DNA from 3 places in the Viridibacillus sp. KH_047 genome. Region 3 is predicted to be linked to each of the others. Evidence: a T-box and tRNA genes for the amino acid it is inferred to sense, from the RefSeq annotation. Region 3 holds a T-box; the other regions hold tRNA genes.
What was found. A T-box is a leader RNA that pairs with one kind of tRNA and senses whether it is charged. The one in region 3 lies ahead of thrS (threonine--tRNA ligase), so its partner is inferred to be a tRNA-Thr.
Positions count from the first base shown of each region.

Region 1: it encodes a tRNA-Thr, which carries the amino acid that the T-box ahead of thrS (threonine--tRNA ligase) is inferred to sense. The anticodon was not compared.
Region 2: it encodes a tRNA-Thr, which carries the amino acid that the T-box ahead of thrS (threonine--tRNA ligase) is inferred to sense. The anticodon was not compared.

Region 1 is NZ_CM174479.1:569,864-573,116, forward strand. It holds rRNA gene AC3IS5_RS02845 (23S ribosomal RNA) at 1-394, shown strand, start outside; rRNA gene rrf (5S ribosomal RNA) at 531-646, shown strand; tRNA gene AC3IS5_RS02855 (tRNA-Asn) at 658-732, shown strand; tRNA gene AC3IS5_RS02860 (tRNA-Ser) at 738-829, shown strand; tRNA gene AC3IS5_RS02865 (tRNA-Glu) at 852-926, shown strand; tRNA gene AC3IS5_RS02870 (tRNA-Val) at 942-1,017, shown strand; tRNA gene AC3IS5_RS02875 (tRNA-Met) at 1,040-1,116, shown strand; tRNA gene AC3IS5_RS02880 (tRNA-Asp) at 1,120-1,196, shown strand; tRNA gene AC3IS5_RS02885 (tRNA-Phe) at 1,226-1,301, shown strand; tRNA gene AC3IS5_RS02890 (tRNA-Thr) at 1,309-1,384, shown strand; tRNA gene AC3IS5_RS02895 (tRNA-Tyr) at 1,394-1,477, shown strand; tRNA gene AC3IS5_RS02900 (tRNA-Trp) at 1,490-1,563, shown strand; tRNA gene AC3IS5_RS02905 (tRNA-His) at 1,581-1,656, shown strand; tRNA gene AC3IS5_RS02910 (tRNA-His) at 1,701-1,776, shown strand; tRNA gene AC3IS5_RS02915 (tRNA-Gln) at 1,783-1,854, shown strand; tRNA gene AC3IS5_RS02920 (tRNA-Gly) at 1,863-1,937, shown strand; tRNA gene AC3IS5_RS02925 (tRNA-Cys) at 1,950-2,023, shown strand; tRNA gene AC3IS5_RS02930 (tRNA-Leu) at 2,066-2,147, shown strand; gene AC3IS5_RS02935 (ATP-grasp domain-containing protein) at 2,942-3,253, shown strand, end outside.
Region 2 is NZ_CM174479.1:810,468-813,720, reverse strand. It holds tRNA gene AC3IS5_RS04145 (tRNA-Phe) at 1-71, opposite strand, end outside; tRNA gene AC3IS5_RS04140 (tRNA-Asp) at 101-177, opposite strand; tRNA gene AC3IS5_RS04135 (tRNA-Met) at 181-257, opposite strand; tRNA gene AC3IS5_RS04130 (tRNA-Ser) at 290-382, opposite strand; tRNA gene AC3IS5_RS04125 (tRNA-Ile) at 405-481, opposite strand; tRNA gene AC3IS5_RS04120 (tRNA-Met) at 498-571, opposite strand; tRNA gene AC3IS5_RS04115 (tRNA-Ala) at 599-674, opposite strand; tRNA gene AC3IS5_RS04110 (tRNA-Pro) at 693-769, opposite strand; tRNA gene AC3IS5_RS04105 (tRNA-Arg) at 774-850, opposite strand; tRNA gene AC3IS5_RS04100 (tRNA-Leu) at 880-968, opposite strand; tRNA gene AC3IS5_RS04095 (tRNA-Gly) at 975-1,049, opposite strand; tRNA gene AC3IS5_RS04090 (tRNA-Leu) at 1,075-1,159, opposite strand; tRNA gene AC3IS5_RS04085 (tRNA-Lys) at 1,179-1,254, opposite strand; tRNA gene AC3IS5_RS04080 (tRNA-Thr) at 1,267-1,342, opposite strand; tRNA gene AC3IS5_RS04075 (tRNA-Val) at 1,361-1,436, opposite strand; rRNA gene rrf (5S ribosomal RNA) at 1,446-1,561, opposite strand; rRNA gene AC3IS5_RS04065 (23S ribosomal RNA) at 1,697-3,253, opposite strand, start outside.
Region 3 is NZ_CM174479.1:958,252-961,504, reverse strand. It holds gene thrS (threonine--tRNA ligase) at 58-1,992, opposite strand; T-box leader at 2,347-2,589, opposite strand; gene dnaI (primosomal protein DnaI) at 2,665-3,253, opposite strand, start outside.

The DNA of each region.
Region 1 (3,253 bases), 390 kb from region 3:
TCGGCTCATCGCATCCTGGGGCTGTAGTCGGTCCCAAGGGTTGGGCTGTTCGCCCATTAAAGCGGTACGCGAGCTGGGTTCAGAACGTCGTGAGACAGTTCGGTCCCTATCCGTCGTGGGCGTAGGAAATTTGAGAGGAGCTGTCCTTAGTACGAGAGGACCGGGATGGACACACCGCTGGTGTACCAGTTGTTCTGCCAAGGGCATCGCTGGGTAGCTATGTGTGGACGGGATAAGTGCTGAAAGCATCTAAGCATGAAGCCCCCCTCAAGATGAGATTTCCCATTACGCAAGTAAGTAAGATCCCTCAAAGACGATGAGGTAGATAGGTTCGAGGTGGAAGTGTGGCGACATACGGAGCTGACGAATACTAATAGATCGAGGACTTAACCAAATTTTACTTAACTAACTTCAATGTAATTTATCCAGTTTTGAGAGAATAATAAAAAACTTTTCTAAAATAGCAAAAAACACTTGCTAAACTTTAAAAAAGATGATATAATTATTCTTGTCCTTAGGTAATACAATAGTCTAGTGACGATGGCAAAGAGGTCACACCTGTTCCCATGTCGAACACAGAAGTTAAGCTCTTTAGCGCCGATGGTAGTTGGGGGTTTCCCCCTGTGAGAGTAGGACGTTGCTAGGCGATCATATTATTCCGAAGTAGCTCAGTGGTAGAGCATCCGGCTGTTAACCGGACGGTCGTAGGTTCGAGTCCTACCTTCGGAGCCATTTTTGGAGAGCTGTCCGAGTGGCCGAAGGAGCACGATTGGAAATCGTGTAGGCGAGTAACCTTGTCTCAAGGGTTCAAATCCCTTGCTCTCCGCCATACACATTATCATTTATTATATGGCCCCTTGGTCAAGCGGTTAAGACACCGCCCTTTCACGGCGGTAACACGGGTTCGAATCCCGTAGGGGTCACCATTTATAACATTATACGGAGGATTAGCTCAGCTGGGAGAGCACCTGCCTTACAAGCAGGGGGTCGGCGGTTCGATCCCGTCATCCTCCACCATTTAAATTAATAATACCATTATCGCGGGGTGGAGCAGTTCGGTAGCTCGTCGGGCTCATAACCCGAAGGTCACAGGTTCAAATCCTGTCCCCGCAACCAAATGGTCCGGTAGTTCAGTTGGTTAGAATGCCTGCCTGTCACGCAGGAGGTCGCGGGTTCGAGTCCCGTCCGGACCGCCATTTTTAAAAAAAGAATATTAAATTATTATGGGTCAGTAGCTCAGTTGGTAGAGCATTAGATTGAAGCTCTAAGTGTCGGCGGTTCGATTCCGTCCTGACCCACCATAATAATGCCGGTGTAGCTCAGTTGGTAGAGCAACTGACTTGTAATCAGTAGGTCGAGGGTTCGACTCCTTTCGCCGGCACCATGTTTTTCTGGAGGGGTAGCGAAGAGGCTAAACGCGGCGGACTGTAAATCCGCTCCTTCGGGTTCGGCGGTTCGAATCCGTCCCCCTCCACCATTTTTTTATTTTAGGGGCATAGTTTAACGGTAGAATAGAGGTCTCCAAAACCTTTGATGTGGGTTCGATTCCTACTGCCCCTGCCAATTTAAATTATATAATGGCGGTTGTGGCGAAGTGGTTAACGCACCTGATTGTGGTTCAGGCATTCGTGGGTTCGATTCCCATCAGTCGCCCCATTTAATTTTTGACAATAAAATAATTCAGATATAATAATATTATGGCGGTTGTGGCGAAGTGGTTAACGCACCTGATTGTGGTTCAGGCATTCGTGGGTTCGATTCCCATCAGTCGCCCCATATTATTGGGGTATAGCCAAGCGGTAAGGCAACGGATTTTGATTCCGTCATGCCCTGGTTCGAATCCAGGTACCCCAGTTAAATTTGCGGAAGTAGTTCAGTGGTAGAACACCACCTTGCCAAGGTGGGGGTCGCGAGTTCGAACCTCGTCTTCCGCTCCATTTTCTATTTACGGCGGCATAGCCAAGTGGTAAGGCACAGGTCTGCAACACCTCTACCACCGGTTCAAATCCGGTTGCCGCCTCCAATTATTTTTAAAATAACTACATATGATCTATAATAATATTATGCCGGTGTGGCGGAATTGGCAGACGCGCACGACTCAAAATCGTGTTCTTTCGAGAGTGTCGGTTCGACCCCGACCACCGGTATCCTAAACTATATATACATTAAGACTCTAGCTTATGTGCTAGAGTCTTTTTTTGTGTTTTTTGAATACGACTATTTTTATCAAAGATCCTTGCAGTGATTTAAAGGAGGTATTCAATGAGAAAGAGCGCATTAACAGAACAACAATTAACATTCATTCAGACGTTATTTTAGAGCCTATTATACACGCGGCCATAGGGATGCAACAATCATGTTCTATAGTAATGAATTAACTGCTGCTAAGAAAGTGATAGGAAAAGTACTCGTAAAATTCACTCACATGACTTAGAGGAGTTTATCATACAGAGTAAGGAATTATCTAAAGATTGTCACGATTAACACACGCTTACGTGTTCTCAGAATTATTTGTAAGCCAAGAAAAAATTTGAATGGTCAGCATTCAAAATCATTTTACGAAGTACGATAGCAGCAGGTATAGATGTCTTAATCCTAATGACGATAGTAGGATATACGGACAAATCTATGGGGAAATGATATTCTTCAATTTAAACATAAGAAGTTTGGGTCTTTAAAGGGCTTGAAAATATAAAGGAGAGTATAGAAAAAGAGCGTGCTTATAGTCTATGGCGGAAGAATTACAAACTATAAATTTTCCTAAGGGTTACTTGTCGATTTTGCTCTGAAAAAGTAGAGTTTTAGTTAAATTAAATTATTCCAATTATAAATTATTTATTCATAGTTAATTTGACCTAAACAAATCAAGTCGCCATTGAATAAACTATTTTTAAAGACTAAAATGCCAATAAAGACACTAGAAAGGTTGATAAGCAAATTTATGAAAACAATTATTTTTATAGGTAGTAATAAATCCGGTTCAAGTAGAGAGGCAATGAAGGCCGCTGAAAGGCTAGGGTTTTTTACTATATTATTAACCGATAGGAAACGGTTCCTTGAAAACAGACTTGATTTCCCCGAAGTTCACCAAATGGTTCTGACTGAATTGAGTAATCATAATTTGTTAAAAGAAAATATAAGAGCAATACAAGCACAAGGAAAAAAAATAGAAGCTATATTGAGTTTTATTGATCCTTATGTCCATGTAGCAGCAAAGCTGTCAAAAGAATTTGATTTGACTGCAGTGTCCCCT
Region 2 (3,253 bases), 150 kb from region 3:
GGTCAGGACGGAATCGAACCGCCGACACTTAGAGCTTCAATCTAATGCTCTACCAACTGAGCTACTGACCCATGATGATTAATACAATATTTTTAAAAAATGGCGGTCCGGACGGGACTCGAACCCGCGACCTCCTGCGTGACAGGCAGGCATTCTAACCAACTGAACTACCGGACCATTTGGTTGCGGGGACAGGATTTGAACCTGTGACCTTCGGGTTATGAGCCCGACGAGCTACCGAACTGCTCCACCCCGCGATAATGATATTATGAAATTAACTTTTTAAAAATGGAGGAGGAAGAGGGATTCGAACCCCCGCGCGGTATGACCCGCCTGTCGGTTTTCAAGACCGATCCCTTCAGCCAGACTTGGGTATTCCTCCAAAAAATATAACGTTGTGTAGATGGTGGACCTTGCAGGACTCGAACCTGCGACCGGACGGTTATGAGCCGTCTGCTCTAACCAACTGAGCTAAAGGTCCTTTAGTTTGGTTAGTATGGCGGCAGAGGGGATCGAACCCCCGACCTCACGGGTATGAACCGTACGCTCTAGCCAGCTGAGCTACGCCGCCATGATGGTATTAAATTTAGCAATAAATTGGTGGAGCCTAGCGGGATCGAACCGCTGACCTCCTGCGTGCAAGGCAGGCGCTCTCCCAGCTGAGCTAAGGCCCCATAGGGTTAAAGTATTAATGGTCGGGAAGACAGGATTCGAACCTGCGACCCCTTGGTCCCAAACCAAGTGCTCTACCAAGCTGAGCTACTTCCCGTTAATGGCGCGCCCGGCAGAAGTCGAATCCACAACCTTCTGATCCGTAGTCAGACGCTCTATCCAATTGAGCTACGGGCGCATTTATATCACTTGTATTATATTAAAAGTTGGTGCCGAGGACCGGAATCGAACCGGTACGGTAGTCACCTACCGCAGGATTTTAAGTCCTGTGCGTCTGCCAGTTCCGCCACCCCGGCATATTTTGGAGCGGAAGACGAGGTTCGAACTCGCGACCCCCACCTTGGCAAGGTGGTGTTCTACCACTGAACTACTTCCGCAATATGCTGATAAACTTAAAAATTATGGTGCGGGTGAAGGGAGTCGAACCCCCACGCCTTGCGGCGCTAGATCCTAAGTCTAGTGCGTCTGCCAGTTCCGCCACACCCGCATATAATGTTTTTTAAAAATGGTGAGCCATGTAGGATTCGAACCTACGACCCTCTGATTAAAAGTCAGATGCTCTACCAACTGAGCTAATGGCTCATATGAAATGAATGGTGCCGGCGAAAGGAGTCGAACCCTCGACCTACTGATTACAAGTCAGTTGCTCTACCAACTGAGCTACACCGGCATTGTTTATTAAAAATAATGGTGGAGGATGACGGGATCGAACCGCCGACCCCCTGCTTGTAAGGCAGGTGCTCTCCCAGCTGAGCTAATCCTCCATATTGTTCGCCTAGCAACGTCCTACTCTCACAGGGGGAAACCCCCAACTACCATCGGCGCTAAAGAGCTTAACTTCCGTGTTCGGCATGGGAACGGGTGTGACCTCTTTGCTATCGTCACTAGACTATTTTCTTAAGGACAAGAATTATTATAACATCTTTTTTAAAGTTTAGCAAGTGTTTTTTTTGCTATTTTAGAAAAGTTTTTTTCTTATTCTCTCAAAACTGGATAAATTACATTGAAGTTTGTTAAGTAAAATTTGGTTAAGTCCTCGATCTATTAGTATTCGTCAGCTCCGTATGTCGCCACACTTCCACCTCGAACCTATCTACCTCATCGTCTTTGAGGGATCTTACTTACTTGCGTAATGGGAAATCTCATCTTGAGGGGGGCTTCATGCTTAGATGCTTTCAGCACTTATCCCGTCCACACATAGCTACCCAGCGATGCCCTTGGCAGAACAACTGGTACACCAGCGGTGTGTCCATCCCGGTCCTCTCGTACTAAGGACAGCTCCTCTCAAATTTCCTACGCCCACGACGGATAGGGACCGAACTGTCTCACGACGTTCTGAACCCAGCTCGCGTACCGCTTTAATGGGCGAACAGCCCAACCCTTGGGACCGACTACAGCCCCAGGATGCGATGAGCCGACATCGAGGTGCCAAACCTCCCCGTCGATGTGGACTCTTGGGGGAGATAAGCCTGTTATCCCCGGGGTAGCTTTTATCCGTTGAGCGATGGCCCTTCCATGCGGAACCACCGGATCACTAAGCCCGTCTTTCGACCCTGCTCGACTTGTAGGTCTCGCAGTCAAGCTCCCTTATGCCTTTACACTCTACGAATGATTTCCAACCATTCTGAGGGAACCTTTGGGCGCCTCCGTTACTCTTTAGGAGGCGACCGCCCCAGTCAAACTGCCCGCCTGACACTGTCTCCTACCCCGCTAAGGGGCATGGGTTAGAAGTTCAATACATCTAGGGTAGTATCCCACCAACGCCTCCTCCGAAGCTGGCGCTCCGGAATCTCTGGCTCCTACCTATCCTGTACAAGATGTATCAAAATTCAATATCAGGCTACAGTAAAGCTCCACGGGGTCTTTCCGTCCTGTCGCGGGTAACCTGCATCTTCACAGGTACTATAATTTCACCGAGTCTCTCGTTGAGACAGTGCCCAGATCGTTACGCCTTTCGTGCGGGTCGGAACTTACCCGACAAGGAATTTCGCTACCTTAGGACCGTTATAGTTACGGCCGCCGTTTACTGGGGCTTCAATTCGCACCTTCGCTTGCGCTAAGCACTCCTCTTAACCTTCCAGCACCGGGCAGGCGTCAGCCCCTATACGTCACCTTACGGTTTTGCAGAGACCTGTGTTTTTGCTAAACAGTCGCCTGGGCCTATTCACTGCGGCTCTCTCGGGCTTTCACCCTACTAGAGCACCCCTTCTCCCGAAGTTACGGGGTCATTTTGCCGAGTTCCTTAACGAGAGTTCTCTCGCACACCTTAGGATTCTCTCCTCGACTACCTGTGTCGGTTTGCGGTACGGGCACCTTTTACCTCGCTAGAGGCTTTTCTTGGCAGTGTGAAATCAGGAACTCCGGACATACGTCCTCGTCATCACAGCTCAACGTTATAGAAATGGGATTTGCCTCATTTCACGCCTCACTGCTTGAACATGCATAACCAACAGCATGCTTACCCTATCCTACTGCGTCCCCCCATTGCTCAAATGGTAAATAGGTGGTACAGGAATATCAACCTGTTGTCCATCGCCTACGCCTATCGGCCTCGGCTTAGGTCCCGACTAACCCTGAGCGG
Region 3 (3,253 bases):
TACAAAAAGGTGACTGGACATAAATGTCCCAGCCACCTTTTTAATATTAGATATTACTTATTCAAAAGAAACGTCAGCTTTTAAATTCGCTAAGAAATCTTCAATCGCAATACTTTCAGAGTCTTGAGAGCCATAGCGACGTACGTTTACACTACCTGCTTCTAATTCTTTATCACCTAATACAAGCATGTAAGGAATTTTCTTCATTTGTGCTTCACGGATTTTGTAGCCAAGTTTTTCTTCACGATCATCCATTTCAACACGGAAGCCTGCTGTTTGAAGTTTTTCTTCTACTTGTTTTGCATAGTCAAAGTGAACTTCGTTTGATACAGGGATGATTTCTACTTGTACTGGCGCTAACCAAGTTGGGAATGCACCTTTGTATTCTTCGATTAAGAAAGCTACAAAACGTTCCATTGTTGATACAACACCACGATGGATAACAACTGGACGATGTGGTTTACCATCTTCTCCAACATAGCTCAAATCGAAGCGTTCTGGTAATAAGAAGTCAAGTTGAACTGTTGATAAAGTCTCTTCTTTACCGATTGCAGTTTTTACTTGTACATCAAGTTTTGGACCATAGAATGCCGCTTCGCCTTCAGCCTCGAAGTAGTCTAAGCCTAGCTCATCCATTGCTTCTTTTAACATGCCTTGTGCTTTTTCCCACATTGCATCGTCATCAAAGTATTTTTCAGTATCTGCTGGGTCACGGTAAGACAGACGGAATGAGTAATCATTTAAGTCAAAGTCTTTATAAACACCTAGCACTAATTCTACGACGCGTTTAAATTCTTCTTTAATTTGATCTGGACGAACGAAAATATGCGCATCATTTAGAGTCATACCACGTACACGTTGAAGTCCTGATACAGCACCTGACATTTCATAACGGTGCATTGTACCAAGTTCAGCAATACGTAATGGAAGGTTTCGATATGAGTGCATTGACGATTTATAAACCATCATATGGTGTGGACAGTTCATTGGGCGTAATACAAATGTTTCGTTATCCACTTCCATTGGCGGGAACATATCATCTTGATAGTGTGCCCAGTGACCTGAAGTTTCATAAAGTTCTTTAGAACCTAATACCGGAGTGTATACATGTTTGTAACCAAGAGATAATTCTTTGTCTACGATATAACGTTCAATTGTACGACGGATTGTTGCACCGTTTGGTAACCATAATGGTAAGCCTTGACCTACTTTCTGAGATGAAGTGAATAATTCAAGTTCTTTACCAATTTTACGGTGATCACGTTCTTTTGCTTCTTCTAACATTTGAAGATGCGCTTTTAAATCGTCTTTTGTAAAGAAGGCTGTTCCGTAAATACGTTGTAGCATTTTGTTATCTGAGTTACCTCTCCAGTATGCACCGGCGATTGATAACAATTTAAATTCTTTAATTTTACCTGTAGATGGAACGTGTACACCTCGGCAAAGGTCGAAGAAATCGCCTTGTTCATAGATTGACACTTGCTCATCTGCAGGAATAGCTTCGATAAGTTCTAATTTATATTCATCATCAATTGCAGTGAAGCGCTCGATTGCTTCAGCACGTGAAATGTCTTGACGAGTGATGACGATGTTTTCAGAAATGATTTTTTTCATTTCTTTTTCGATTTTCGGAAGATCATCAGCAGTGATTGGTTCTGGTGAGTCGATATCGTAGTAGAAACCACCTTCAATTACTGGACCTACTCCAAGTTTTACACCTGGGAACATACGCTTAACAGCTTGCGCTAAAAGGTGAGCTGTAGAGTGACGCATTACTTCTAATGCTTCAGCATCTGAAGGTGTTACGATTGCAATGTCACCGTCTTCTTCTAGAGGTGTTGTTAAATCTACTAATTGTCCGTTGAATTTACCAACGATTGCTTTTTTACGAAGTCCTGGGCTAATTGATTGTGCAATTTCTTCAGTTGTTGTACCTTTTGCAAATTCCTTTACTGCGCCATCTGGGAATTTTAAATTAATCATGTCTGCCATTTTGTGATCTCCTTTTAATTTTATTTATTTTAGCCTTACGAGAGGTTTAAGCCCGCACGATGCGGGTCATACAGTCGTTGCCACAGGACGTGGCGCTTTAAGACTGTGTTCCTTGAAACGGGCCACTTCAGCATTTAGTTAAATATCTAGCTTCAGCGGCAAGACTCTCTAGGTCACTTGTGCCAACAGGATGTTGGTCATGCAACCGTTGCGACACGATGTCGTGAATTTAGGTTACCTTCCTTAATACACAGCAAAAGCTAAAAAACGCTTTTGTTTCGAAAGTTCCAGTGCTTGTCGAGTCTGAACGGGCCGCTTCAGCATTTAGATAAAAACGCAAAAAAGCCCCATCCCAAAAGGGACGAGGCTGTATTCTCGTGGTTCCACCCTTCTTCCTTCTACTGCCCGCACTTAAAAGAATGCAGGTATAGACGAAGCTCTCGATCGGCTAACGGGCCGTTACCGTCGACAATTACTAGTACATTCACTGTCGCTGCTCCAAGGGGGTAAATGATTTGCCGTACTAAGAAGCTTCCAGCCTAGGCTTCTCTCTCTAAAAGTCGTACAAAAAATTGTTGTCCTTTTCAAAGCATTTTTTATATTATGACTGAAAGTATACGCTCGATTAAGTTTAAAATCAAGTAGGAAAAAAAGTCCTTCAAAAAGATGTAACTATTTCTGATCTCTTCGGTTTTGCCCACTCATTCGAATTGGCGTCGTCACAGCTTTAATACGCTCCATAATTCGTGAAGCTTTTAACATATCACGATCACCTTTTTGGTTATAAGCTAAATGGTCTTCTAATTCATCATAACCAAGATTCGATGTGATAAATGTCGGCAATTGCTCCGCCATTCGATAATGAAAAATCGTTCCTAAAATTTCGTCACGTGTCCAACTCGACAACGTTTCTGCTCCTAAATCATCTAGCATTAAAACAGGTGCCTTTTTCACAAAATCGATTTTCTCTTGTAAAGATTGATCTTGGATTGAACCTTTCATTTCACGTAAAAATTCAGGAACAAATACTACAACAGATTTGATTTGTAAGGTCGCCAATTCATTGGCAATAGCCCCTAATACAAAAGATTTACCGACGCCAAATTCACCGTATAAATAAAAGCCTTTTTGAGGAAGTTCACCCGTTTCTTTAAATTCACGAACGAAATCTGCTGCTCTATTGGCGATATTTACACGTGAATGGTCATCGATCATTAAATCTTTGATTGTCGCTCTTAATACGTCTTTTGGCATATGCATA